Pseudorhizobium banfieldiae: one gene and its partner. The protein of the gene in region 2 interacts with the protein of the main gene of each other region in a pairwise test. Links are inferred from orthologs where the notes say so. Each region holds a gene or a part of one and is shown on either strand. Other genes may lie near its edges.

Evidence for each region.
Region 1: the proteins of ybgC (region 2) and secA interact in binary tests that used the Escherichia coli proteins (3 or more experiments, as listed by UniProt). The link is inferred for Pseudorhizobium banfieldiae from one-to-one orthologs.

What each region holds. Positions count from the first base shown.
Region 1 is NZ_FO082820.1:3,312,389-3,327,131, reverse strand. Bases 5,448-8,729 are described here. They hold secA (preprotein translocase subunit SecA), read right to left. Parts: upstream 8,369-8,729; coding sequence 5,648-8,368; downstream 5,448-5,647. Other genes in these bases: NT26_RS16150 (peptidylprolyl isomerase), read left to right, coding at 8,618-8,729; NT26_RS16160 (lipopolysaccharide biosynthesis protein), read right to left, coding at 5,448-5,506. In the rest of the region: NT26_RS16185 (disulfide bond formation protein B), read right to left, coding at 1-12; NT26_RS16175 (hypothetical protein), read left to right, coding at 479-1,063; NT26_RS16170 (AMP-binding protein), read left to right, coding at 1,170-2,807; NT26_RS16165 (GNAT family N-acetyltransferase), read right to left, coding at 2,811-4,064; more of NT26_RS16160, read right to left, coding at 4,097-5,447; more of NT26_RS16150, read left to right, coding at 8,730-9,505; bifunctional glutamate N-acetyltransferase/amino-acid acetyltransferase ArgJ, read left to right, coding at 9,563-10,804; 8-oxo-dGTP diphosphatase MutT, read left to right, coding at 11,610-12,002; NT26_RS16130 (hypothetical protein), read left to right, coding at 12,113-12,433; NT26_RS22470 (Flp family type IVb pilin), read left to right, coding at 12,464-12,637; NT26_RS16125 (methyltransferase domain-containing protein), read right to left, coding at 12,630-13,523; NT26_RS16120 (ComF family protein), read left to right, coding at 13,615-14,358; grxC (glutaredoxin 3), read left to right, coding at 14,415-14,669; NT26_RS16110 (carbon-nitrogen hydrolase family protein), read left to right, coding at 14,681-14,743. UniProt on the Escherichia coli protein: Required for protein export, interacts with the SecYEG preprotein conducting channel.
Region 2 is NZ_FO082820.1:2,566,336-2,580,604, reverse strand. Bases 1,168-3,975 are described here. They hold ybgC (tol-pal system-associated acyl-CoA thioesterase), read left to right. Parts: upstream 1,168-2,250; coding sequence 2,251-2,700; downstream 2,701-3,975. Other genes in these bases: tolR (protein TolR), read left to right, coding at 3,673-3,975; tolQ (protein TolQ), read left to right, coding at 2,932-3,651; NT26_RS12735 (NAD-dependent epimerase/dehydratase family protein), read right to left, coding at 1,168-2,129. In the rest of the region: NT26_RS12745 (NAD-dependent epimerase/dehydratase family protein), read right to left, coding at 1-55; NT26_RS12740 (glycosyltransferase), read right to left, coding at 52-909; more of NT26_RS12735, read right to left, coding at 909-1,167; more of tolR, read left to right, coding at 3,976-4,125; NT26_RS12715 (hypothetical protein), read left to right, coding at 4,135-5,256; Tol-Pal system beta propeller repeat protein TolB, read left to right, coding at 5,277-6,581; peptidoglycan-associated lipoprotein Pal, read left to right, coding at 6,756-7,292; tol-pal system protein YbgF, read left to right, coding at 7,469-8,443; tRNA lysidine(34) synthetase TilS, read left to right, coding at 8,437-9,786; ATP-dependent zinc metalloprotease FtsH, read left to right, coding at 9,886-11,820; glmM (phosphoglucosamine mutase), read left to right, coding at 12,034-13,389; NT26_RS12680 (outer membrane protein), read left to right, coding at 13,567-14,269.

The DNA of each region.
Region 1 (14,743 bases), 740 kb from region 2 along the record:
TTCAGATGGCATGCACATCTCCGGGCCGGAGGCCGATCAGGGTCGTTGCTCATTAGAACATCGGACCGGACGACGCAATTGTCCCGAGTCGAGCACGAAGACGACCCTCACACATCTGCGTGAGACGCGGCTCTGGATGTCAGGGAGGATGGTGCCCCGTGCCGGAATCGAACCAGCACTCCTTTCGGAACCTGATTTTGAGTCAGGCGCGTCTACCAATTCCGCCAACGGGGCACGGAAGGTATGGAATGGCCTCTATCATGGGCGCGCGCTGCTGCGCAAGTGAGGAGGTAGCCGGCAGCTCGGAGGCTTCTGCGTGCTTCCGGCACAGAAGTCCATCCGACAGTGACCCAGCGTTAATGATCACGGCAAAGCGGAGGGCTCCCGGGAAACCTTCTCCATGCAACGGCGGTTCCGTACATGCCCGCGATGGTTGCGGGTCTCGTATGGAGGAATGGCCATGAATGTTAGGAGAAGCATGCTTCTCGTCTCCGCTTGCCTGCTCTTGCCGGCTCTCGGGCCGGCGGGTGCGCAGGAAGCGGGAGTGTCGGTAGGTGGCGTCAGCGTCGGCGTCGATACCAGCGACGGCCTCGGAGTCGGGGCTTCGGTCGGCGGTAGCAACGGCGTGGACGCAAGCGCGAATGTCGGAGGGAGTAGCCTCGCCGATGTGGATGCGTCCTTGGGCGGCACCGATGGCGTGAATGCGAGTATCGGTGCGGATATCAGCGATGGTGTCGATGTCGATGCAACCGCCTCGATCGGAGGCTCGAACGGGGTCAATGCCGGTGCCGGGGTGCGGGCCGGCGGAGGTTCGGGCGTCGGGGCCGATGTTGAACTCGGAATCGGTGGCGCCGGCGCGGGTGTGGGCGGGCCGGGTGCGGGTGGGCCGGGCGTCGGAGGTACCGAGCCCGACCTCACCCCGGCGCAACGTGAGGCCTTCAACGCCATGTCCGAAGACGAGCAGCGCCGGCTGCTCAACCGTTGCGATGACCTGCTCTCGAGCGGCACCGACGCCGAACTGGCGGCCTTGTGCCGGATGCTGCGGATGACCGCGCAGCGTTAGGCTGCGATACGCATGATGATGGGCCAAGGGGGCAGGCACGGCTGCTCCTTGTGGCCGCGGCCTGCTGGTGCTAGCAGATTGCAACGCTGAAAACGCGACACAGGCCATGCTGCTTCCAAACGCTCAATCTTCCTACGACGAAATCCTTCGCAGTTTTGAGTGGCGCATCCCGACCAGGTTCAACATTGGCCATATGGTTTGCGATGCGTGGGCGGAAAAGGAGCCGGCGCGCATCTGTCTGCAGCACTTCAGTCCCGATGGGCAGCACCTCACCATGACCTATGGCGAGCTTCGCGAAAAGTCCTCTGCGCTCGCAAACGGATTGCGGTCCCTCGGGATACGCCGCGGCGACCGGGTGGCGCTTCTAATGCCGCAGGGCTTCGATACGGTCGTTGCCCACGTGGCGATCTACAAGCTCGGCGCGATCGCATTGCCATTGGCGCTGCTGTTCGGGGAAGATGCCCTGGAGTATCGGCTGCGTGCGTCGGAAGCAGTGGCAATCGTGACCAACGAATTCGGCCTGCCGCGCTTGCAGGCAATCCGCGCGAGGCTGCCGGCTCTGCGGCATCTCGTCGTCGCGGGAGGGGCCGTCGCCAGGGATGGTGTGCTGGCGTTCAATGATCTGCTGGATCAGCATCCATCGCGGTTCGAGGTCGCGGCGACCGGCCCTGACGACCCCGCACTGATGATCTTCACGTCCGGCACCACCGGACCGCCCAAGGCGGCGCTCCATGGCCATCGAGTGCTGGCCGGCCACATTCCCGGTTTCCAACTGGGACATGAGTTTGCCCCACAGGAGGGGGATCGCATCTGGACACCCGCCGACTGGGCCTGGGCCGGCGGCCTGTTGAACGTGCTCCTTCCGGCGCTGATGCTTGGCATACCGGTGGTCTCCTCGCCGGCGCAGAAGTTCGACCCTGACATGGCCTTCCGCATCATCGCCGAGATGGATGTCCGCAACGCCTTCATTCCGCCGACCGCGCTTCGCCTGATGAAGTCTGTCGCCGAACCGCGGTCCCGTTACGAGCTGCACCTGCGAACGATTACCTCGGCGGGCGAGGCACTCGGACGAGAGACCTATGAGTGGGCCCGCAACGTCCTCCGCGTCACCGTCAACGAGCTCTATGGCCAGACAGAGTGCAACTTCGTTCTCGGTTCCTGTGCTGCACTCGGCGTGACCAAGGCGGGTGCTATCGGGAGGAGCGTGCCGGGGCATGACGTGGCCGTCCTTGATGAACGAGGTCTTGAAGTCGCGGATGGTGTCGAAGGCGAGATCGCCGTCAGGGCGCCCGACCCGGTGATGTTCCTCGGCTACTGGGACGATCCGGCTGCGACGGAGGCAAAGGTTAGGAACGGTTGGCTACTGACGGGCGACATAGGGCGCCGGGACGCAGAAGGCTTCGTGGAGTTCGTCGGGCGGGACGACGACGTGATCACCTCGGCCGGCTACCGGATCGGCCCGGGGGAAATCGAGGATTGTCTCAGCGGCCACCCCGCCGTCCGACTCGCTGCCGTGATCGGCAAACCGGATCCGCTGCGCACGGAGATCGTCAAGGCCTATGTCGTCCTTCGCGAGGGGCACGAGCGTAGCGAACGCCTCGCGGCCGAGCTTCGCGACTGGGTCAAGCACCGGCTGTCGATGCATGAGTACCCCCGGGAGGTGGACTTCGTCGACGATCTGCCGCTGACGACGAGCGGCAAGGTGATCCGCCGGATGCTGCGCCTGCGTGCGGCAGCGGAATGAACCTTATTCAGGTCGCCTGGCGATCGACAGGATCTTCTGCCGCAGCAGACGTGCCATGTTTCGCGTGCTCCGGTACATGTGGAGCTGGGCCGCGACTTGCCGGACATCCTTGTCGGCATTATGCGTCAGGCCGATCACAAGCGTCCCCATCTCCTCGCGCTCCTCCCACATCCGGCTCATGATGGAGTGGTCGGCGGTCGCGCAGGAATCGGTACGCAGGATATTGGCGTCATCGAGGTGCCATTCGGTCAGCTTCATCATGAGCAGCTTGCCGGGGGACCATGCGGCAAATTCCTCGTCGTAAGTCGTCTTCCAGGTATAGGCTTCGCCGGCCATGACGAAGACGATGAGGGAGGCGATCGCGCGGCCGTCGAGGTCGAGCGTATGGATGCGGACGGCATCGATTTCGGCGAGATTGGTGATGGCTTCCCGGGCAAAGGCAGCGCGGTAGCGGTCGTTGATGAGGGCGGAGCGCTTGCGCCCCTTCCATCCTGCTGCCTCCAGCGCCAGGAATTCCTCCATGCGGAGCCGGACCTCTTCCGGTTGACGGGCGACTGTATAATCCAGCTGCCCGTGCTCGGCGAGCCGGCGCCATTGGCGCTGCATTTCCCTGTAATGGTGAGGAGAAACCGCCCGCTTGATGTATGTCTCCGGAGCATCGAGGCTTTCCAGCATGGGACGTGTGCCGGGTTCAGCAAGCGTCACCGGCAGGTCGCGACCCACCGCAACGGCGCGCGCCAGCTGGGCGAAGCGTCCGTTGACGCGGATCTGGGGCAGGACAAGCACTGAAGGAAGCTGCATGTCCGGTCGCGAAAGACCGTCCAGAAGGTTGTCGATCGTCTCTGCTGCACCCTCTGCATCGACCAGCGGCGTTCCCAGAGGTCCGAAAGGGTTCGCCCATGCTCGGGTGATCGCAGGCCCGATCGAGAAGCCGGGTTTTTCGATCGTGAAGGGCATCAGCAGCCGCATGCGGCTGTGCCCCTCGTTCTCGTCGCGGATCACTGCGAATCGGACCTGCTTGTCCTCTATCCGTGGCATTGCAGGCGCCAGCAGACGGGCGCTGAAGAAGATGTTGGGTTCCATTACCCGGTTGGAAAGGAATTCGAGCTCCTGCTGGAGGTCGTAGCCTAGCGAGGCGGGGTAGATGCAGAGTTCCCGTCCCAGGCGTCCTACTTCGATCTGTTGGTCGGCATGGGGCCGTTCTGCCTGCAGCTCCGGCAGTAGGGGTGGTGTCCAGAGAGGAGCTGCGGGATCCATGGGCCGGCGGCTGTCGGGGGAGGGGGCCATGGTCATTCGGCCTTTGCTGCAGTTGGAATTGGGTCGGCGAAGGCAAACATGGCGATGCCGAGGCTTCGGCGAAGCGCTACGTGCAGCAGGATCGCCTCGATTGCCATGGCGCAGGCGGTCGCGGTCGCCGCGCCGTTCAGCCCGAAACGAGGGATGAGCATGATGTTCATCAGAATGTTTGCGCCCAGCACGATCGCGTAGAGAACCACGCAGAGGTTCTGACGGCCGGCCATGCTGAGCAGCACTTCGGCGGGGCCGACCAGCGACTTGGCGAGGATGCCCGCAAAGAGGATCGGGAGCAGCCAGTAGCCAATCGTGAAGGCCGGGCCGAAGAGGGCGAGCAGGTGTTCGCCGACCAGCAGGATGGCCGAGCCCAGCAGGAGAGCGGGCCAAAAGCTCCAGCGTGCGGCCTGTCCGGCGAATGCCCTCAGTTCCGAGGTCTCGCCGCTCGCAAGTATGGCGGAGAACCTCGGGCCAGCCGCAGCCTTGACGGCGAAGGCGACGAACTGGACGAGCACGATCGTCTTCGTCGCAGCAAAGTAGACCGCCACCTGGTCGGGGGGCAGGTAGAGACCGACCACCACCACATCAGCATTGGTCAGGAGGAAGCCGATCCCGTCAATCAGGAAGATCGGCAAGGAATAGGCGAGCCAGGCGCGTGGGTTGAGACGAAGCGGACCATCGCCGAAGGCGCGCCGCAGCCGTTGGCGCAGGCGCATGTACTGGATCAGCGTCGTGACATAGGTTGCGGCAAGAGCGGCTTCCATCGCAGTCACCGCCGTGTCGGGCGCGCCGAGCCAGACGGCGCCGACCATGAAGAGCAGGATCAGGGTCGGACGGATCAGGAAGGTCGGCGTCAGGGCCGTCACCGTCCAGCCGCTTGCCCGTGCGGTGCCGTCGAGGACATCGCCAAGCGCGATCATCGGCAGCGTGAAGAGCGCCAGGAACAGAGGCGCCAGCCAGTAGGCTTCGAAAGAGTCAGCGAAGAGGCGCAGAAAGATAAACCCCAGTGCCGCAAGCACGCTTGCTGAGAGCATCGCAAAAATGCGCGCCGTGACATGAAGGCCGCGGGCAGAGGCGAGATCACCGTCCGCCTGGTGCTGCGGCAGGAAGCGGATGACGGATGTATGGAAGCCGAGGCAGGAGAGGTTTCCTGCCAGAACGACGATCACCCAGACGAAGGCGAAGATGCCGTATTCGAACTCCCCCATCAGGCGGGCAAGGATGATCTGGGAAACGAAGGCGATGGCTGCACTGACGACGCGAATTGCGAAGGCGACGAGAGCCTGCCGCTGGGCACGGGCCGTCTCGCCGTCCAGGGTATTCGCCTCGATTGTCCGGTCGAGCACAGGCCTTAGCCTGGAGCGCAGGCCGCGGGGCAGATATCTCTCCGCTGTCTCGAGAACCGCCATGATCGGCACGCACTACTCACATGAACTCAATACCGGGTAGCCCAGTCTTGCCACGACAGGGTTAACAATCCTTTGGAGCAGACTGGAGCACACGCGAAAATGCCGCCCGGAGGCGGCATCCCGATGTGTTGCTGACGGAGCTCAGGCCTGCTCGAAGGCGCCGTGGCAGTGCTTGTATTTCTTGCCGGAACCGCAGGGGCATGCCTCGTTGCGGCCCACCTTGCCCCAGGTCTCGGGGTCGGCAGGATCGCGATCATCGGGTGGCACCTGCAGGCCAGAGTCGTTACCGCCTGCGAAGTCGTCATCGCCTGTCGAAGCGTCGATATGATGGGGTTCCATGACCGGGGGCGGCTCTGGCGAAGGCTGGGCCTCGCGCACGAGCTCGACGCGCATCATCTGCGCCGTCACGGCTTCGCGCAGGTTGGCAAGCAAGGCCTGGAAGAGTTCGAACGCCTCCGACTTGTATTCCTGCAGCGGATCGCGCTGGGCGTAACCGCGGAAGCCGACGACGGATCGCAGGTGGTCAAGGTTGACGATATGCTCGCGCCACAAGTTGTCGAGTGTCTGAAGCACGATGGATCGCTCGACATAGGTCATGATGTCGGCACCGAAGCGTTCGGTACGGTCGGCAACCGCCTTGTCGGCAGCTTCTGTGATCCTCTCGCGGATATCGTCCTCGCCGATGCCTTCTTCCGCCGCCCAGTCGGCGATGGGGAGGTCAAGGTTCAGCAGGCGCTGGACGTCGTTGTTCAGCCCCGCCACATCCCATTGCTCGGCATAGGCACGTTCCGGAATATGCTTGGCGACCATCACCTCGATCACCTCGTTGCGCATGTCGGCAACGATCTCCTTTAGGTCGTCGGCATTGGCATCCATCAGTTCGATGCGCTGCTCGAAGATCACCTTGCGCTGGTCGTTGGTGACGTCGTCGTATTTCAGGAGGTTCTTGCGGATGTCGAAGTTGCGGGCCTCGACCTTGCGCTGCGCTCGCTCCAGCGCCTTGTTGATCCATGGGTGGACGATGGCCTCGCCTTCCTTCAGTCCGAGCTTCTGCAGCATTCCGTCCATGCGGTCGGAGCCAAAGATGCGCATCAGGTCGTCCTGCAGCGACAGGTAGAACTTGGAGCGACCGGGGTCGCCCTGGCGCCCGGAACGGCCACGAAGCTGGTTATCGATGCGGCGGCTTTCGTGCCGCTCGGTGGCGATGACGTAGAGACCGCCGGCGTCAAGAGCCTTCTGCTTCAGCGCTGCGATTTCCGCCTTGATGGCGTCGGCCTTGGCGTCTCGCTCCGGACCTTGCTCCATTTCGGCCAGCTCGTGCTCCAGACGCATGTCGAGGTTACCGCCAAGCTGGATGTCGGTACCGCGGCCGGCCATGTTGGTGGCGATGGTGACGGCGCCAGGAACGCCGGCCTGGGAAACGATATAGGCTTCCTGCTCATGGTAGCGGGCGTTCAGGACCTTGAAGTCCTTGAAGCCGGACTGGCTCAGCATCGTGGCCAGAAGCTCGGACTTCTCGATGGAGGTCGTGCCGACCAGGACCGGCTGGCCACGTTCGTGGGCGGCCTTGATCTCGGCAATGATTGCCTTGAACTTCTCCTCGAAGGTCCGGTAGACCTCGTCGTCCTCGTCGATGCGCTGGATCGGCAGGTTGGTGGGAACCTCGACGACTTCAAGCCGGTAAATGTTGCTGAACTCTTCCGCTTCCGTCGCAGCCGTACCGGTCATGCCGGCGAGCTTTTCGTACATGCGGAAGTAGTTCTGGAAGGTGATCGAGGAGAGCGTCTGGTTCTCCGGCTGGATCTGCACCTTTTCCTTGGCTTCAAGCGCCTGGTGCTGGCCTTCCGAATAGCGGCGGCCCGGCATCATGCGGCCGGTGAATTCGTCGATGATGACGATCTCGCCGTTGCGGACGATGTAGTCTTTGTCGCGGGTGAAGAGCTTGTGGGCCTTCAATGCGTTGTTGATGTGGTGGACGATCGCGACATTCTCGACGTCGTAGAGGCTTTCGCCTTTCAGGAGACCAGCTTCGCGCAGCAGGTTCTCCAGCTTTTCCGTCCCGGCCTCGGAGAAGTTTGCCGAACGCTGCTTCTCATCGATCTCGTAGTCGCTTTCGTCCAGCATCGGAATGAAGGCGTCGATCGTGTTGTAGAGTTCGGAGCGGTCGTCCAGCGGGCCGGAGATGATCAGCGGCGTACGCGCTTCGTCGACGAGGATGGAGTCCACTTCGTCGACGATGGCATAGTTGTGGCCGCGCTGAACCATCTGGCCGCGGTCATACTTCATGTTGTCGCGCAGATAGTCGAAGCCGAGCTCGTTGTTCGTCGCATAGGTGATGTCGCAGGCATATGCCGCGCGGCGCTCCTCGTCGGAGAGTCCGTGGACGATCACGCCGGTGGTGAGGCCGAGGAAACCGTAGAGGCGTCCCATGGTCGCGGCGTCGCGGCGGGCGAGGTAGTCGTTGACGGTGACGACATGGACGCCCTTGCCGGCCAGCGCGTTCAGGTAGACGGCAAGCGTCGCCACCAGCGTCTTGCCTTCACCCGTCTTCATCTCGGCGATCGCGCCGTCGTGAAGGATCATCGCCCCCGTCAGCTGGACGTCGAAGGGTCGCATGCCGAGCACCCGGCGAGAAGCTTCGCGAACCACCGCAAATGCCGGCGTGAGGAGGTCATCAAGGCTTTTGCCTGCCGCGAGCTGTTCGCGGAACTCGGCCGTCTTGGCCGCCAGTTCTGCATCAGAGAGAGCCTTCGTCTTCTCCTCGAGGGCGTTGACAGCATCGACGCGGGACTTGTAGGAGCGGACGCGGCGCTCGTTTGCCGAGCCGAAGAATTTGCGGGCCAATCCGCCGAAGCTGACCATTCGAATGGTCCTTTCTGGTTAAACGTACTTGTGATCGCAGGCCGGCCTACGGCTCTGCAGAACCGTCAAAATCGCCCGCTACGCCCGGAAACCCATCTGGACGCAAAGTTGCGTGACAGATAAGAGGGGGTCGATTTGATGTCAACGGTAACGGCCGATACACAAAGGCCACATTCCGATGTTTGTGAACGCTTTCCGGCCGGCTTCGGGCTATATCGAGACCGGCAATCATTCTTGAAAGGTGACTTGATGCTGCGCCATAAACTTCTCGCCACGGCTGCCCTTGCTGTCGGGCTTTCCTTCGGTGCCTCCGCCTTCGCGCAGGAAGAGGCCGTCGTCGCCAAGGTTGGCGACCTGGAGATCCTTCAGTCCGAGCTCGACCTGGCCGTGGCCAACCTCGATCCGCAGCTCCAGCAGCTTCCGGACGAGCAGAAGCGCGTGGCTGCCCTGTCGGGCGCGATCGACGTGAAACTTCTCGCACAAAGCGCCGCCGAGGAGGGGCTTGCCGAGACGGAAGATTTCCAGAAGCGGATGGAGTACATCAAGGATCGCGAGTTGCATAACTCTTACTTCCGCAAGCACGTTGTCGACGCCGTCACCGACGAAGAGGTCAAGGCACGCTATGAGAAGGAAATAGCCGCCCTGCCGAAGCAGGAAGAGGTCAACGCCCGCCATATCCTGGTCAAGACCGAGGAAGAGGCCAAGGCGGTCATCGCTGACCTCGACGCGGGCAAGGATTTCGCCGAGCTTGCCAAGACGAAATCGGAAGATTCCAACAAGGACGACGGTGGCGACCTCGGCTGGTTCTCGAAGGGCCGCATGGTCCCAGAATTCGAGGAGGCTGCCTTCGCGCTGGAAAAGGGTGCCTACACGAAGACGCCGGTGCAGTCGCAGTTCGGCTTCCATGTCATCAAGCTTGAGGACCGTCGTGACGTCCAGCCCCCGGCGCTGGAACAGGTTGAGCCGCAGGTTCGCCAGCTGGTCATGCGCGACAAGTATCTGGCGCTGATCGAGAAGGCCAAGGCGGAGCAGACGGTCGAGATCATGGACGAGACGCTGCGCAAGGGCTATGAGGACGTCAACAAGGCGCCCGATGCCGATCCCGCAGCCGGCGAAGCGCCCGCGCCTCAGCAGTAAGTAATTTACAAGGGCCCGGTTTTCCGGGCCTTTCCATATTCAGTTTGGATGCCTCCGATGTCCGCTTCCGTCTCCCCGCTTGCTCCAAAATCCTACCCGGACATGCCGCCGATCCGCGGCCTACGCATGGCAACCGCTGCCGCCGGGATCAAGTACAAGAATCGTACCGACGTTCTGCTCATGGTGTTTGACCAGCCGGCAGCGGTGGCCGGTGTATTCACGCGCTCCAAATGCCCCTCGGCGCCGGTCGATTTCTGCCGCGCGAATTTGCCTCATGGCAAGGCAAGGGCGGTCGTCGTCAATTCGGGCAATGCGAACGCCTTCACCGGCCTCAAGGGCAGGGCCGCGACGGAACTGACGGCGAAGTCTGCGGCCTCGGCCGTGGGATGTGCTGAGAACGAGGTATATCTGGCGTCGACGGGCGTGATCGGCGAGCCGTTGGATGCCGGCAAGTTCGCAGGGGTGCTCGGCGATATGAATGCCGATGCAGAACCGGATTTCTGGCTGGACGCTGCCAAGGCCATTATGACCACCGACACCTATCCGAAGGTCGCGACACGCTTGGCTGCCATCGGTGGCGTCACAGTGACGATCAACGGCATTGCCAAGGGGGCGGGCATGATCGCGCCCGACATGGCGACCATGCTGTCCTTCGTCGCGACCGATGCGGACATCGCGCCGGACGTACTGCAGCAGCTGCTGTCCGCCGGCGTCGGCCCCACCTTCAACTCCGTGACCGTCGATAGCGACACCTCCACCTCGGACACGCTAATGCTCTTTGCCACGGGTGCCGCCGCGGCCGACGGACAGGCGAGGGTCACCTCTGTCGAGGACCCGGCACTGGCGGAGTTCCGAGCCGCGCTGAACGCGCTTCTCAAGGACTTGGCGCTCCAGGTGGTTCGCGATGGTGAGGGTGCTCGCAAGATGGTGGAGGTCACCGTAACCGGCGCCGAGACCGGCGCCGCTGCAAAGCGGATCGCGCTTTCCATCGCCAACTCGCCCCTCGTCAAGACGGCGGTGGCCGGCGAAGACGCCAACTGGGGTCGCGTCGTCATGGCGGTCGGCAAGGCCGGCGAGATGGCCGACCGGGACCGGCTGGCGATCTGGTTCGGCGATGTCCGTGTCGCAGTCAACGGCGAACGCGATCCGGACTATTCCGAAGCGGCTGCCAGCGCGGTCATGAAAGAAGAGCACATTCCTGTCCGGGTGGATCTCGGGCTGGGTGAGGGGCGGGCGACCGTCTGGACCTGCGACCTGACGAAGGAATATGTGGCCATCAACGGCGACTACCGGAGCTGATGCGGGCGATGCAGGCAACACCGTCCGCGAGCAATCTGCCGCTGGTCCGCCGTCTGGAGGCCGTCGGCTTCCGGGCCTGGCCGGCCGCCTCGGTGATCTATGACGGCAGCTGGCAGATCCGGCTTGCGGGCGGACATCCCTCCAAACGCCTCAATTGCGTCGTGCCGCTCGATCCTTCCGATTTCCGGGACATGGACCTGCGCCTCGAGAAGGCGGGCAAGCGCTTCCAGGCCTACGGTCGGCCGCTCATCCTGCGCGAGACGCCATTGGCGCCCACGCAACTTGTCGAGCACCTGTCCGAGGCCGGCTGGAAGCGGTTCGAGACGGTGAACGTGATGACGGCGGATCTTGCTCGCCTGGCATTGCCGGATACGATTGATCACCTCCCCACGCATGATGTCAGTCGCTTCATCGACGCGAGCCTGCTGGTCGCCGGGGAGGATCCGGCGCTCAAGCCTGCGCTTGCTGAAGTACTCAACGCCATCAAGCCGGCGAAGGGGCTGTTCACGATCGAGAATTCTGCGGGCGGACCGGTCGCCGTTGCCCTCTGCGTCCAGGATAACGACCTCGCCGGCGTCATGGGACTTGCCGTCGCCGCCAGCGCACGCGGTCAGGGGCGCGGAACGGAGATCCTGTCCTCCGCCCTGCGCTGGGCCCGCATCAGCGGGGCCCGGAGCGCCTGGATTCAGGTCGTAGCGGACAACTTAGCGGCGCTCGGGCTGTATCGGAAGTTCGGTTTCCGGCAAGCCTATCAATATCATTACTGGCGGGAGGCCTAAACGTGGTGCAATCTCAACCGCGGCGAATGCTGCTGGTCGCGGCCTGCGCCCTCGTCGACACCGACAATCGTATCCTCCTGGCGCAGCGGCCGGAAGGAAAGGAACTGGCAGGTCTTTGGGAATTCCCGGGCGGAAAGGTGGAGCCGGGTGAAACACCCGAAGAGACGCTGATCCGTGAGCTACAGGAAGAGCTCGGGGTTACGACGAAAGTCCCCTGCCTGGCTCCGCTCACTTTCGCCAGCCACACCTACGACACCTTCCATCTGCTGATGCCGCTCTACATCTGCCGGCGCTACGAGGGCATTCCACGGGGGATGGAGGGCCAGGCGATCAAATGGGTTCGCAGCCGCGACCTCCGCACCTACCCTATGCCGCCCGCCGACGAGCCGCTCATCCCCTTTCTCCAGGATCTCCTGTAGAAGCCTGGTAACAGTTGCGCCTATTCGTAAATCGGCGTTAACAGATCGTTTAACCAATTCGCCTAGTCTCGAGGCTTACCAAGGCAGTATCTGCGTCGAGGCTTTGAGACATGGACGAGGAATCGTGGAAGACTGTGCGGGTCCGGAACCGGTCGTCGTACAGGTCGGGCAAGACCGGCGCCCTGAATATCGCCCTCCTGTTCGGCACGGCGGCAATAGCGCTATCCCTCATCGTGACACCCATGGTCGCCGATAGCGGCGATGCCCGCCGCCTTGCGCATGTGCAGGAAGAATTTGACCGCATCACCACGGGCTCGATCAAGCCGGCGGAAAAGGGGTCGAAGCAATATACCATTCGCCGCAGTATCCTTCAGGAAACGCCCGGATCGGTCTGCATCATCCAGCCCTACGACACGGACGCGCGCTGCTAGCCCAGGTCTCCCTGAGAAAGGAAATACCGCATGCGTCTTCTGAACGCGTTCTCGGGCAGCAAGGACGGAGCAACCGCTGTCGAATATGGTCTGATCGCAGCTCTCATCGCTGTCGTTCTCGTCGCGGCCTTCGGCGGCTTCGCCGATACGCTGGTGAGCGTGTTCGAGACGATCGAAGGTTATCTCACGAACGCCGTCAACTAGCGCTCCCGGGTTCCTCATCCCGCGGCACTCGCAGGGCGTCGGCGAGCCTCATCTTCGCGGAGCCAGGCTTCAGCGGCTTCTGCTGGCTCTCATGCGGTGCCCAGCCCGAGACGTAGATGATGGAGAAGGTTGCACGGATGCGTCCGTCCGGATCCGCGTAGCGTTCCGCGTACAACTCCGCTGCCCGAATGAAGAAGCCCCGGCTGACGGGCTGCCGGCTGCGCCCGACCAGCGGATTGGCCATTCCCATCGCACGGATGTCGCGCATCAGCGGGAAGATCGAGTCGTAGCGGACCGTATAATTCTCGACATCCACCACCGGCAGGGTGAAGCCTGCCCTTTGCAGCAGCGCCCCTACATCCCGAACGTCGGCGAAGGGGATGACGCGAGGGCTGGCGCCGCCGGTCCGTTCTATCTCGGTCGCGAGCAACACATCGCGCAGTTCGGCAAGCGTCCCGGCTCCCGGTATCGCCGCCATGAACAGGCCATCGGGCTTCAGGGCCCGCCGGATGCGGACAAGCATGCCCGGTGTATCATTGACCAGGTGGAGGGAGAGCGGCGAAAGCACGAGGCTGGCCGAAGCCGGCTCCAGCGGTAGGTCGTCGAGCGCAGCGACCGTCAAGGGCTCACCGGACGCTGCGAAGACGGAACTGGTCTCGACCCGCTCGATGCTGGCGATCCTGCCGGTTTCGTTCGCAAGGCGTGCTGCGATGCCTGTGCCGCCATGGAGTTCAACAGCGGTCTCGAACCGTCGCTCTACGACAGCGAGCCGTTCGGCCAGCTCGTGCGCCACCAGGTCGAGCAGGAAGGAGGCTCCCGGCTCGGCATTCCTGAACGCCCGTTCCCGCCGTGCTGCCACCAGCGCCTGGTCGAAAAGAATCTCCATTGAGCTAGGTCCTTGCATTTCCAGTTGCGGAATGGCGCGTCGCGGGCGCAAATGTCAATCCATGGGGGACGGACACAAGTCGGCTTTTGGCATGCCAACACCACCCAGATCGGCCTGGCTGCGCTGGATCGCCGACCTTGTCTACCCGCCTGCCTGCCCCGGCTGCGGCGTGATCCTCGCCGGGCAGCCGAGCTTTTGTGCAACGTGCTGGCGCGAGATCCGTTTCATCGAACGACCCTATTGCGAGATCCTCGGCATCCCGTTCGGATATAATCCGGGTGAGGGCATGGTATCGGCGGAGGCGATCGCCACGCCGCCGGTCTTCGATCGGCTGCGCAGCGTCGCGATCCACGAAGGTCCCGTGCGTCATCTGGTCCACGGGCTGAAATATCGCGATCGCACCGACCTTGCCCCCATGATGGCCGCCTGGATGCTGCGTGCGTCCGAGCGGCATGTCCTCGAGTGCGACGGCATCGTGCCCGTCCCCCTGCATCGTTGGCGGTTCGCCGGGCGGAAGTTCAACCAGTCAGCGGAGCTTGCCCGGCACCTGGCACATCTTTCCGGCCGGCCGTTCCTGCCGGCGACGCTGGTCAGGGTGAAGAAAACGGCGCGGCAGGTCGGGCTGACCGCCAGGCGTCGCGAGGAGAATGTCCGTGCGGCATTCAAGGTGGTGCCGGGCCGAGAGATGGACGTCGCGGGGAACCATCTGGTGCTGGTCGATGACGTCTTTACCACGGGCGCGACGGTCTCCTCCGCGACCCGAGCGCTTAAGAAGGCGGGAGCGGCGGAAGTCACCGTTTTGACCTTTGCAATGGCTATCGCCGGGCCTATATGAAGCTTCAAACACCAACTGCGCGGCACTTCCCACCTGGTCGCTCCCGGAGAATCTCGATGGCAGATGTTACGATCTACACCCGCCTGGGCTGCGGTTACTGCTCCCGCGCCAAGTCTTTGCTCCAGTCCAAGGGCGTCGACTTCACCGAGCACGATGCGACCTATTCGCCGGACGTGCGCCAGGAGATGATCGGCAAGGCTGGCCGTTCCACCTTCCCGCAGATATTCATCAATGGCGAGCATGTCGGCGGCTGTGATGATCTTCATGCGCTCGATCGTGCCGGCAAGCTCGATCCGATGCTCGCCGCCTGAGGAGAGGGACGATGACGTTCAAGGCTGCTGCCATCCAGATGTGCTCCGGCGTCGATCCGGAGAAGAACGCCGCC
Region 2 (14,269 bases):
CGTTGACGATATAGCGGCCGACGAGGCCGGCGCCGCCGGAGACCTGCACCCTCATCCGGCTGATCCCGGTCGTGGGAGCGTCGACAGGTCGGGGAGCTTTCCGTTCCGGTGGACGAAGTTCCAGAGCTCGATTAGCGGCCGGAGCCTCTCCGCCTTCGGATGGTTCTCCTCCCACGGCTTCTCGTACTGGTAATGCAGGATCGAGATGCTGTTCCAGTCCCACAGTTCCGGCAGGTTGAACCAGACATATTGCAGCATGTTCATGAAGACCGGCAGGCCGTGCCAGTCCGGGAAGAAGGTCTCCAGGAAACTCTGGTCGGTGCGCCGCCAGAAGGCGTCCGGCTCATCCAGCCGCTCCAGCATTCGCCCGAAGGTCTTAGCGGAAGGCTTGGCAACGAAGACGCCGGAGTTCAGGCGGTGGAAGTCTGCAAGACCCTCATAGACATTCGGGGCTGCCGAGAATTCGGGATAATCAAACAGCCTGTCGATGTTGCGCAGCACAAGTGCGTCGGCATCGATGAAGACACAAGCGTTGTATTCCTCTAGCTGCCAGAGGCGCAGCTTGCAGAAGTTGTCGAGCGGCGTATGGAAATCGGGCTTTCTGCCCTTGGCGAAGGGCGCTGCGCCATGGACCGCTTTGCGGGCATGGCGGGCGTTGAACGCGTCCGACAGCGGCAGGTGGTCAACCTCCACAAGCCGGCATTCGAGAGCCTCCAGCGGCGCGAGCGTGGTTGCGTCCACGCCTCCGGTATGCAGGATGACGATGTCTGCGGACGTGGCGGTGAAACGCAGCGACTGCGCCAGCACCTTCGCACCGAGAGCGTAGTCGGCATTGGTGACCAGGGTAACGAAGGCCCGCCCAGCGGGGGGAGGGGCGGCGCGAGTTTCCGCTCCAGGTCGCCCGGTCATCAGGACACCGACTTCAGCCGCTTGCCCTCCGGATCGTGCTCGACCTTGGCGGCGATGTCCCTGGTCCAGGCGGAGACGGCCGGGACGCGGGAGCGGTCGACGCGATAGGCGAACTTCTTCGCCACGTCGACGATCTCTTCAAGCAGCCCTTCGCCGAGCGTCGTCGGCGCGAGCCCGAGGTTCAGGAACTTCTCGTTCTTCACCACCAGGTCGTTTTCCGCGGCTTCCTTGCGGGGGTTCGGCAGCCAAGCGATCTGCGCTCCGGTCATCCGTGCAACCATCTCGGCGAGGTCACGCACCCGATGGGTCTCGGTCATCTGGTTGAAGATCTCGACGCGGCCACCGCCCTGGGGCGGGTTCTTCAGGGCGATCTCGATGCAGCGGACGGAATCCTGGATGTGGATGAAGGCGCGGGTCTGGCCGCCGGTGCCGTGTACCGTCAGGGGATAGCCGATCGCTGCCTGGATGAGGAAGCGGTTCAGCACGGTGCCGTAGTCGCCGTCATAGTCGAAGCGGTTGACGAGCTGTGCATGGCGGCGCGTCTGCTCGGTATGAGTGCCCCAGACGATCCCCTGGTGCAGGTCGGTGATCCTCAGGCCGTCGTTCTTGGCGTAGAAGGCGAAGAGCTGCTGATCCAGGCATTTCGTCATGTGGTAGATGGAGCCCGGATTGCTCGGGTAAAGGATCTCCTGGCTGACCGTACGGCCGTCCATGGTTTCAATGCCGACCGGCAGGTAACCTTCGGGAATCGCCGCGCCGACGGTGGAATAGCCGTAGACGCCCATGGTCCCGAGATGGACGAGGTGGGCGTCGAGATCGAGTTCCACCATTGCGTTCAGCAGGTTGTGCGTGGCGTTGACGTTATTGTTGACCGTGTAGTTCTTGTGGCGGTCGCTCTTCATGGAGTAGGGCGCGGCGCGCTGCTCGGCGAAGTGGATGATGGCGTCCGGCCGATGCCTGGCGAGCCAGCCTTTTAGCAGCTCGTAGTCCTTGGCGAGGTCGATCAGGTGGAAGTGGATGCGCCGTCCCGTCTCCGCATGCCAGACCCGCGTCCGCTCCTGGATGGAATCCATCGGCGTCAGCGACTGAACGCCCAGTTCCGTGTCGATCCAGCGGCGTGACAGGTTGTCGAGGATGTGGATTTCGTGGCCCGCGTCGGAAAGGTGGAGGGAGGTCGGCCAGCCGACGAAACCGTCGCCACCAAGCACTGCAATCTTCATGAATCAACTCCGCTGGTTGTCCGTCCGGGTTTCAGATAGGGCGGATTTGTGACAGGAACACAATACCTCCCAACGGCCCGGCGGCCATCGGGGCATCACGTCGATCCACTAAGGCATGACTATGACAGACGAGGTTTTTCTTCTTTCGGGGCAGTTGACCAAGACCGGGCACCAGCTGGTTCAGCGGGTCTACTATGAGGACACGGATTTCTCTGGGCTCGTCTACCATGCCCGCTACCTGCATTTCCTGGAACGGGGACGGACGGACTATCTGCGATGCCTCGGCTGCCAGCAGAGCGATCTTCTCGCGGCGGACGAGGAGGGGCTGGTCTTCGTCGTTCACCGGATGGAGATCGACTTCAAGATGCCGGCGAGAATGGACGATGCCCTGACGATCCTGACGACGACGGAAAAGGCTGGCGGTGCCAAGATGGTTCTCAGCCAGGAGATCCGCCGCGGCGAGACATTGTTGATCGCCGCGAAGGTGGTAATTGCGGTGATCAACCGGCATGGCCGTCCGAGGCGGTTGCCGGAAAGCGTGGCTGAGAAGTTTCTGCGGTCATCGAACTAGGTCGCGATTGATCTCCGGTAACCGATCCTTAACCATAATGAGCGCTTACTGAAACGCGAGGAAGTTGTGCAACGCACGCCTTCCTTTGACCAAATTTGAAAGCGAGAAGCCATGCTGAAAGCTCAGGGCACCTTGGGATAGAGCGCAACCAGCGACCATGGTTTTTCGCGAGAGCGCTTTTGAACCCGCCCGGTCCCGTGCCGGGCGTTTGGATTCGGGGATATTGGATAGATGGAAGAGGTAGGTTTGGCGGCAGCGACCCACGACGTCAGTCTCTGGGCGCTGTTCATGCAGGCGGGTTTCGTCGTCAAGCTGGTCATGATCGGTCTCATCGGAGCCTCGGTCTGGACCTGGGCGATCGTCATCGACAAGTATGTCAGCTACAGCAAGGCGAAGCGCCAGTTCGACCAGTTCGAGCAGGTGTTCTGGTCGGGGCAATCTCTGGAAGAGCTCTACCGCACGCTCGCCGAACGGCAGAACGGCGGCCTTGCCGCCATCTTCGTTGCCGCCATGCGTGAGTGGAAGAAGAGCTTCGAGCGCGGCGCGCGGTCTCCGATCGGCCTGCAGATGCGTATCGACCGAGCCATGGACGTGACCATGGCGCGCGAGAGCGAAACCTACGAGTCCCGCCTCGGCTCGCTGGCGACAATCGGATCGGCTGCGCCGTTCATCGGCCTCTTCGGTACCGTCGTCGGCATCATGACCTCTTTCCAGGCGATCGCCGGCTCAAAGTCGACCAACCTCGCCGTCGTTGCGCCGGGTATTGCCGAAGCGCTTCTCGCAACGGCGATCGGTCTCGTGGCGGCTATCCCCGCTGTCATCGCCTACAACAGGTTCTCCGCCGAGGCTGGCAAGCTCACCGGTCGCATGGAAGGCTTTGCCGACGAGTTCTCGGCCATCCTGTCGCGGCAGATCGACGAGAAGCTGCAGCCCCGCGCTGCGGCTCAGTAAGCGGCCGAAGGAGACACGTCCATGGGTATGTCGGTAGGAGCCAAGGGTGGCAGCGGCGGGCGCAGAAGGCGCGGCGGACGCAAGAACGGCCTGGTGAGCGAGATCAACGTTACGCCTCTCGTCGACGTCATGCTCGTGCTCCTGATCATCTTCATGGTCGCTGCACCGATGATGACGGTCGGCGTGCCGATTGACCTGCCGGAAACGCAGGCGAAGGCGATGAACGCCGATACGCAGCCGATCACCGTCTCCGTCAATCCGGCGGGCGAGATCTATCTCCAGGAAACCGCGATCGCCCTCGACGAGGTCGTGCCGAAGCTCGAGGCCATTGCCACTACCGGATACAACGAGCGCATCTATGTGCGCGGAGATACCGCTGCGGCTTACGGCGTCGTCATGAAGGTGATGGCGCGCATTTCGGCTGCCGGCTTCAAGAATCTCGGGCTCGTCACCCTACAGGAACAGGAGCAGTAACAGGTCGCGATGAAGGGAAGTCTCGGGACATCTCTGGTAGTGCACTCGCTGGTGCTGGGCTGGGCGCTCGTGTCGCTCGGGTCCCCGGCGTCGTTCGACGTGGCCGAAGTCGAGGCGCTGCCGGTCGATATCATCCCGGTGGAATCGATCACCCAGATCCAGCAGGGCGACAAGAACGCGCCGATGGCAGAAAAAGCTGCGCCGGTGCCGACGACCAAGCCGAACATTGTCGAGAACGCCGAAAACGCCGGCGACAACGATATCGACCTGAAGTCACCGCCGACACCGGCGAAGCGTCCGGTCGAGACGGAGGTTGCCGCGGCGCCGGAGAAGACCGAAAAGCCGCTGCCCAACCCCACGAACGAGACAAATCAGGTCAAGGAGATCGTGCCGGAAGAGACGGCGCCGAAGCCGACCGAGGTCGCAGCACTTCCCGAATCGAAGCCCGAGATCGCGCCCGAGCCGAAGCCTGAGCCGACCCCCGAGCCGGTGCCTGAAGAGGCCGTCGCCGAGGAACTGCCTCTGCCCGACGCCGTTCCGGTGCCTGCTGCGCGGCCGAAACCGGAGCCGCCGAAGGAACAGGCGAAGCCCGTTGAGAAGCCGGCCGAGAAAAAGCAGGAAACACCAAAGGCGGCCGAGAAGCCAACAGACAAGAAGGTTGCGGACAAGAAGCAGGAGACCGCCAAGTCGACCTCTTCGAAGGAAAGCGACTTCAACGCCGATGAAATCGCCGCCCTCCTCAACAAGCAGGACGCCGCCGGTGGCGGCGCCAAGCGCTCGACGGAGACGGCCTCGCTGGGTGGCAAGAAAACCACCAGCGGCTCCACACTCAGCCAGAGCGAGATGGACGCCCTGCGTGGGCAGATCCAGAACAACTGGTCGATCATTGCCGGTATCGAGGGCGCCGAAGGCGTCATCATCACCGTCAGGATGAGCCTCGACGAAAGCGGCCAGATCGTCGGCCGGCCCCAGGTCTCGGCGACCGGCGGTTCCGACACGGCGCGGCGCACGCTGGAAGGCAGCGCCCTTCGCGCCGTCATGCGCTCGGCACCGTTCAAGAACCTCCCTGTCGAGAAATACGATGCCTGGAGCGAGGTTGTCGTGAACTTCGACCCCAGCGAAATGCTGTAAAAGCTGAAAGGCTGAACACTATGATGAAACGTTCTTTCATCCGCCTGATGATCGCGTTTGCCGGGATGGCGATGTCCTTCGCCCCGGCTCACGCGCTGGTGGAGATCAATATCAACAAGGGCAATGTCGAGCCGCTGCCGATTGCGATCACCGACTTCCAGTCGGGCAATGAGCTCGGCGCGCAGATCAGCCAGGTGATCGCCGCCGACCTTCAGCGCTCCGGCTTGTTCGCGCCGGTGAACAAGAGTGCCTTCATCGAGAAGATCTCCAACCCGGACCAGCAGCCGCGGTTCGAGGACTGGAAGGTGATCAACGCGCAGGCGCTCGTAACCGGCCGCGTCACCCGTGAGGCCGACGGTCGTCTTCGTGCCGAATTCCGTCTCTGGGACACCTTCGCCGGCCAGCAGATGACCGGACAGCAGTTCTTCACCCAGCCGGAGAACTGGCGTCGCGTCGCCCACATTATTGCCGACGCGATCTACGAGCGCATCACCGGGGAGAAGGGCTATTTCGACACCCGTGTCGTGTTCGTGTCCGAAAGCGGTCCGAAGAACGCTCGCCAGCGGCAGTTGGCCATCATGGATCAGGACGGCTTCAACGTCCGCCAGCTGACGAACAGCAAGGACATCGTCCTGACGCCGCGTTTCTCCCCCAACCGGCAGGAAGTCACCTACATGTCGTTCGAGGGCGACCAGCCGCGCGTCTACCTGCTGCAGCTTGAGACCGGGCAGCGCGAAGTCGTGGGCAATTTCCCCGGCATGACGTTCGCGCCGCGTTTCTCGCCCGACGGCCAGAAGGTCATCATGAGCCTCCAGCAGGAGGGTAACTCCAACATCTACACCATGGACCTGCGCTCGCGGACCACGACGCGGCTCACCAACACGGCAGCCATCGACACCTCGCCGTCCTATTCGCCGGATGGCAGCCGCATCGTCTTCGAAAGCGACCGCGGCGGGCGCCAGCAGCTCTACGTGATGGGCGCCGACGGTTCTGGGCAGACTCGCATCTCCTTCGGCGACGGGTCCTATTCCACCCCGGTCTGGTCCCCTCGTGGCGACCTCATTGCCTTCACGAAGCAGTCCGGCGGCAAGTTTTCGATCGGTGTCATGAAGCCGGACGGTTCGGGCGAACGCATCCTCACCACCGGGTTCCACAACGAGGGCCCGACCTGGGCGCCGAATGGCCGCGTGCTGATGTTCTTCCGGCAGAACGCCGGGGCAGGCGGTCCGCAGCTCTATTCGATTGACCTGACCGGCTATAACGAGCAGCAGATCAAGACGCCGGCGTATGCATCCGACCCGGCATGGTCGCCGCTGCTTGAATAATGGCGGAATGCGGACAGAGGCAGGTTGCTGCCTCTTTGCCGCCCCATTCTCCTGAAAAAGGAGCGACTTAAGGGACGTCGAATCGGTTTGTTAACCATATGCATTTCAGGTGGGTTAACCGAGACCAGTTAGAGTTCAGCAACTCTGATACGTTGATCTAAGGAGAGACCGGCTATGAGCCGCACCGTTACCCCGGCGATGAGCCGCATGCAGACACTCGCTCGCAACCCGGCCGTCATTGCCCTGACGCTGGCACTCGCGCTTGCCGGCTGTGCCAACAAGAAGAACCTTCCGAACAATGCGGGGGATCTCGGCCTCGGTGGTGCCGCCGGTGCCGCAACGCCCGGCTCCAGCCAGGACTTCACCGTCAATGTCGGTGATCGGATCTTCTTCGATACTGACTCCACCTCCATCCGTGCCGATGCGCAGCAGACGCTTGACCGGCAGGCACAGTGGCTGCAGCGCTACCCGAACTACGCGATCACGGTCGAAGGCCATGCCGACGAACGCGGCACCCGCGAATACAACCTGGCGCTCGGCGCGCGCCGTGCCGCCGCCACGAAGGAATACCTTGCCTCCCGCGGCGTTCCTGCCAACCGGATGCGCACGATCTCCTACGGCAAGGAAAAGCCGGTCGCGGTCTGCGACGACATTTCCTGCTGGTCGCAGAATCGCCGGGCAGTAACCGTCCTCGGCGGCGCCGGAATGTAGTCGTCCGCGACGACAAACGATTTCGTGAAGGCGGTCCAGGTGGCCGCCTTTTCACTTTTTCATAGTTTGGCCGAACTTCGCTCCAATTAAGGTTGAGAGTTCAGTTGCATTTTGGCGCGGATTGACAAAATCTCCACTCGCGCCAAAGGGGCGCAGATCAAAGCAGGACGGACGATATGAAGAAACTTGTCTTGGCAGCAATGCTGGGGCTGATGGTGGCGGGCGGCCCTGCCGGGGCATTCTCATTGCCCGAACTTCTGCCGGGGGAAAGACAGGCCCCGCAGCAACCAGGCGGCTCTGAACAGCCGATGGTCCTTGCGCAGAGCGGCGATGCATCCATCCGCGTCCAGCAGCTGGAGGAACAGATCCGGCAGTTGAATGGTCGGATCGAGGAAATGAGCTTCCAGTTGCTGCAGATGCAGGAGCAGATGCGAAAGACGCAGGAAGACAATGAGTTCCGCTTCCAGGAGCTCGAGAAAAGCGAAAACGGAGCGGCCGGGAAACCGGCCGTCGCCGCTTCAGGCTCGCCGCAAGCGGTCCCCGAGTCGCCAGCTGACGACGTAGCGCGTATCATCGAGACCCCGCCGGCAACGGAACCTTCGCGGGCCGCTCCCGGCGAAACGGTGCTCGGCTCGATCGAGTTCGACCAGAGCGGCAACCCGAAGACGGTTACCCGCAACGAGACAGACAACTCCGCTGGCCTCCCCGGTGTCGACGCGGGACCCGGCCTGCCGCAGGCGCAGGATCCCCAGCAGACCGCGTCGCTCGGTAGCGAGAGCGATGTCTACCAGGTTGCCTACAATCACATTCTCTCCGGCGACTATGCACTGGCTGAACAGGAGTTCACGCAGTATCTCGCCAGTTTCCCGGAAGGCTCCCGCTCGGCAGATGCGAGCTTCTGGCTGGGTGAGGCGCAGTATTCGCAGGGCAAGTACAACGAGTCGGCGCAGACCTTCCTGAACGCCCACCAGACCTACGGCACATCAGCGAAGGCCCCCGAAATGCTGTTGAAGCTCGGCATGTCCCTTGCTGCCCTCGACAATAGCGAGACGGCCTGTGCCACCCTGCGGGAAGTGACGAAGCGCTATCCCAAGGCCCCTCGCGCCATCCTTTCCAAGGTTTCTTCCGAGCAGAAGCGTCTCGGTTGCTGATCGCGGCCGTGCAAACCGGCACCCAGCCACCCATTTCGCCTGATGAAGCCATCCGCAGCCTGCTGGCGCGACTGGCAAGGCCGGCCCGGCTCCTCGTCGCCGTGTCCGGCGGGAGCGATTCACTCGGTCTCCTGCTCTCCCTGGCCCGCCATCCACATGAAGGCATCACCCTCCTTGCGGTTACCGTCGACCACGGCCTGAGGGCGGCATCGGCGCAGGAGGCGGCTGAGGTGAGCCGCATCTGCCAGGGACTTGGCATCCCGCATGCGACGAAGAGGTGGCTCGGAGACAAGCCCGCAACCGGTGTTGCGGCCGCGGCCCGCGAGGCGCGCTACCGCCTGCTCTGCGAAGCGGCGGATGAGGTCCGCGCAACCGCCATCCTCACCGGCCACACGCTTGACGATCAGATCGAGACGGTGACGATGCGGGCGGGGCGGACGAGCGAACCCGATGCCCCCGGACTTGCCGGCATGGCTGAGGCCGTGCTTCTACATCGCCGCCACTGGCTGTTGCGGCCGTTCCTTCGGACGCGCCGGGAAGACATCCGTGTATTTCTGGACAGATTAGACCAGGACTGGATCGACGATCCTTCCAACGCCGACCGCCGTTCTGAGCGGGTCCGCACGCGGCTTGCACTGGCGGAGAAGCCAGCGGTCCTGCTCGACCAGATCGATGCCGTCTCCCGCCGACGTCAGGACATCGCCAACTCTGCGGCCGAATGGCTTCTAACCAACGCCACTGTCCAGCACTCGGTGCTGATGCGGGTACCCGTCGAGGGGCTTTCGGCGGACCCGGTCGTTCTGCGTTATGCCCTGTCCACGTCGATTGCCGTTCTCGGCGGACGCGAGCAGGGACCGGCGGGCCACACGCTCGACAAGCTCGTTGACGCATGCCGGCTCTACACGCCCTGGAAGATGACGGCAGGACGGGTGCTGATCGACCGCCGCAGGTCCGCGCTCTATCTTTGCCGCGAGAGCCGCAATCTTCCTTCGCTGACGCTGAATGCCGGCGAGATAGCTGTCTGGGACGGCCGATTCCGGATCGTTAATCGCGGTGCTGAGCCGCTGTCGCTGGTTCCGGCGAGAAACCCCGAAGGCGCCGCAGGACTGTTTGGGGAGGTCCCACCCTCGATCGCACTGCGGGCAGCGGGGGTGTTGCCTCCCGACCCTGCCGAAGGTTCCGTGGGTACGGCACTGGAAGCCTTTTTCTGCACGCCGCTGCTTGCCCCATTCGACCGCTTTTTGCCGCAGTTCGACCTTAGTGTCGCGAGCGCCTTCGCAAAGCTGATGGGCTGCGACGATTTTGCGCCCGTTCCCATCGAGGATTCGGTTCGGAAAAGATAACCAGTCCAGCCGCTTTGCCTTGGCAAGGGCTAGGTGCACCCCTATGTTAGCCGCAAGCACAGGCGGCTCTCAGGCCACCTCTCACTTCCGGGGAGTTCGATGAACCCAAACTTTCGCAATTTCGCCCTCTGGGCGATCATAGCGCTTCTGCTGATCGCGTTGTTCAGCATGTTCCAGACGGCGCCGTCACAGACGAGCTCTCGGGAGATCGCGTACTCGCAGTTCCTCAGTGATGTGGAGAGCGGTCGCGTTCGTGAGGTCGTGGTCACCGGCAATCGCGTCATGGGGACCTATGTCGAGAACGGCGCCGGCTTCCAGACCTATTCTCCGGTGATCGACGACTCGCTGATGGAGCGCCTCCAGTCGAAGAACGTCACCATCGTGGCGCGGCCGGAGAGCGACGGCTCCTCGGGTTTCCTGAGCTATCTCGGAACACTCCTGCCGATGCTGCTGATCCTCGGCGTCTGGCTGTTCTTCATGCGACAGATGCAGGGCGGTTCCCGCGGCGCCATGGGGTTCGGCAAGTCTAAGGCGAAGCTGCTGACGGAAGCGCATGGCCGCGTGACCTTTGACGACGTCGCTGGTGTCGACGAGGCCAAGCAGGACCTCGAAGAAATCGTCGAGTTCCTGCGTGACCCGCAGAAGTTCCAGCGTCTCGGCGGCCGCATTCCCCGGGGCGTTCTGCTGGTTGGTCCTCCCGGTACCGGCAAGACCTTGCTGGCCCGCTCCGTTGCCGGCGAGGCCAATGTGCCGTTCTTTACCATTTCCGGTTCGGATTTCGTGGAGATGTTCGTCGGCGTTGGCGCGAGCCGTGTCCGTGACATGTTCGAGCAGGCCAAGAAGAACGCGCCCTGCATCATCTTCATCGACGAAATCGACGCCGTTGGCCGCCATCGTGGCGCCGGTCTCGGCGGCGGCAATGATGAGCGCGAGCAGACCTTGAACCAGCTGCTGGTCGAGATGGACGGCTTCGAGGCGAACGAGGGTATCATCCTTATCGCTGCCACCAACCGTCCGGACGTCCTTGATCCCGCCCTGCTGCGTCCCGGCCGTTTCGACCGCCAAGTCGTGGTGCCGAACCCGGACATCGTCGGGCGCGAGCGTATTCTCAAGGTTCACGTCCGTAACGTGCCGCTGGCGCCAAATGTCGACCTCAAGGTGCTTGCCCGCGGTACGCCCGGTTTCTCCGGTGCCGACCTGATGAACCTCGTCAACGAAGCAGCCCTGATGGCGGCGCGTCGCAACAAGCGGCTCGTCACCATGCAGGAATTCGAGGACGCCAAGGACAAGATCATGATGGGCGCGGAGCGCCGTTCCTCGGCCATGACCGAGGCGGAGAAGAAGCTCACCGCCTATCATGAAGCAGGTCACGCCATCACCGCGCTCCGGGTGCCCGTCGCGGATCCCCTGCACAAGGCGACGATCATTCCGCGGGGCCGGGCTCTCGGCATGGTCATGCAGTTGCCGGAAGGCGACCGTTATTCCATGAGCTACAAGTGGATGGTCTCACGTCTGGTCATCATGATGGGCGGACGCGTTGCCGAGGAACTCACCTTCGGCAAGGAGAACATCACTTCCGGCGCGTCCTCCGACATCGAGCAGGCCACTAAGCTTGCACGGGCGATGGTCACACAGTGGGGATTCTCCGACGTGCTCGGCCAGGTCGCCTATGGTGAGAACCAGCAGGAGGTCTTCCTCGGCCACTCCGTGTCACAGTCGAAGAATGTCTCCGAGGCAACGGCACAGAAGATCGATGTCGAGGTTCGACGCCTGATCGACGAGGCCTATAACGAGGCCCGTCGAATCCTCACGGACCATCATGACGAGTTCGTCGCGATCGCCGAGGGGCTGCTCGAATACGAGACCCTCTCGGGCGACGAGATCAAGGCGTTGATCAAGGGGCAGAAGCCCAGCCGCGATCTCGGCGACGACGCTCCGCCGGCTCGCGGGTCCGCTGTCCCGACTGCCGGGACCAAGAAGGACGAACCCAAGGGCGGCGAAGCCGAAGGCGGAATGGAGCCGCAGCCCCACTAGCTATCGGGTCATCAAAATTAACTCTGGAAAGAGCCGTCCCTTTGGGCGGCTCTTTTCTGTTGGTAACGGGATGTAATGGTCTTTGACGCTATTTTACGTGTCAGGACCTGTGAAATATGGCATGACCGCAGCCCCTGAGGGACGGATGAGCCCCGTTTGGCCGCGGCAGATGCCGCGAAGCGCGCCATGGAGGCGCGGCACGAAGGAGCATGCATGACACGCCGCTATTTTGGCACCGATGGAATTCGAGGGCATTCCAACGCATTTCCGATGACCCCGGACCTGGCGATGCGCGTCGGGATCGCCGTCGGGAAGATCTTCCGCAATGGCAGCCATCGTCACCGTGTGGTGATCGGCAAGGACACCAGGCTTTCGGGCTACATGCTCGAGAACGCCATGGTCGCAGGCTTTACCGCCGCTGGTCTTGACGCCTTCATCCTCGGGCCGATCCCGACACCTGCAGTGGCGATGTTGACTCGATCGCTGCGCGCCGATGTCGGCGTGATGATCTCTGCCTCGCACAATCCTTACCAGGACAACGGCATCAAGCTCTTCGGTCCGGACGGCTACAAGCTTTCGGACGAGCTCGAGATGCAGATCGAGGATCTGATCGAGCAGGACCTTGCCGGGCAGTTGGCAAAGGCCGGCGACATCGGCCGCGCGAAGCGCGTCGACGGGGTCCACGACCGTTACGTCGAGCATGCGAAGCGGACTCTGCCGCGCGATGCCACGCTGCAGGGTCTCCGGGTCGCCATAGACTGTGCGAACGGCGCTGCCTACAAGGTGGCGCCCGCCGTCCTCTGGGAACTCGGCGCCGACGTGGTGACGATGGGCGACGAGCCGGATGGCCAGAACATCAATCTCGACTGCGGCTCCACCAGCCCCGGTGCACTGCAGAAGAAGGTTCACGAGGTTCGCGCCGACATCGGCATCGCACTCGACGGTGACGCCGACCGCGTGATTATTGTCGACGAACTGGGCGAGGTGGTCGACGGGGACCAGCTGATGGCAGTCATCGCCGAAAGCTGGCTGGCCGAGGATCGTCTCCAGGGCGGCGGGATCGTCGCGACCGTCATGTCGAACCTCGGGCTGGAGCGCTACCTCACCTCCAAGGGGCTCGGGCTGGCGCGGACGAAGGTTGGCGACCGCTATGTCGTCGAGCACATGCGTGCGCACAACTTCAACCTCGGGGGCGAGCAGTCCGGACATATCGTGCTGTCCGATTTCGGCACAACGGGCGACGGATTGGTGGCCGCTCTGCAGATTCTCGCTCGTGTGAAGCGGACGGGGCTGCCGGTCAGCGAACTCTGCCGCCGCTTCGAGCCCGTGCCGCAGCTTCTGAAGAATGTCCGCTTTGGAGGCGGCAAGCCTCTGGAAGATATGATCGTCCAGCAGGCAATTGCGGATGCCGAAGCCGAGCTCGCAGGCAAGGGTCGGCTCGTGATCCGGCCATCGGGAACCGAACCGCTGATCCGCGTCATGGCGGAAGGCGACGATCGCAGCCAGATCGAACGGATCGTCAATGAACTGGTCGGCATCATTGCCAATGTACGGGCGGCGGCTGCCTGAGTTAGCCGTTGTCCCCTCCAAGGAAAGGCCGGCCACAGCGCCGGCTTTTCTATTTGCTTCTTGGTAAAGCGGTATAGTTAAGCGGGTCTTTACCTTTCCTCTTCATTATCCATCGCGGATCAACCCGTTGGTTATGGCGTCGCCGGCCAATGACGATGCGAGCTTGGAGATGAAGCCATGAAATGGAGCCTGCCCGGCGCGGCTGCGCTGTTGCTGACGGCGAGTTTTGCCCACTCCGCCGACCTTTACCAACCCGCCGAACCAATGCCGTTCATGGACGCGCCTGAGATCACCGTTCAGGAAGCCAGCGGCTGGTATCTCCGGGGAGATGTCGGCTATTCGTTCAACAAGATACGCGGTGCCAAATACTATCAGGGCTCGAACGAGCTCCTCAACGACTTCGACACCGCATCTCTGAAGGACAGCTTCCTGATCGGCGGTGGCGTCGGCTACCAGATCAACAGCTATCTGCGTACGGACGTGACCTTCGACTACCTCACCTCGGCAGATTTCCGCGGCAGCACGAGCGGGGTTTGCGGTGACGGGGCAGGCAATCCCTTCGTCGCCTGCTCGTCCACCGACAAATCCTACATGCAAGCCTACTCGCTGATGGCGAATGCCTATGTCGATCTCGGCACCTACGGCTATGTCACGCCTTATGTAGGCGCCGGCATCGGCGGCACCTATGTCAAATGGGGCAAGTTGAAGAATCGGATCTGCGACGATCCCTATCAGCCCGGGTGCTACGGCGGCGATCACGACGGCGAGAAGAGCTGGCGCTTCACCTACGCGCTGATGGCTGGTGCCACCGTCGATATCACCTGTGCCCTCAAGGCGGACGTCGGTTACCGTTTCCGTCACATCGCCGGCGGCGACATGT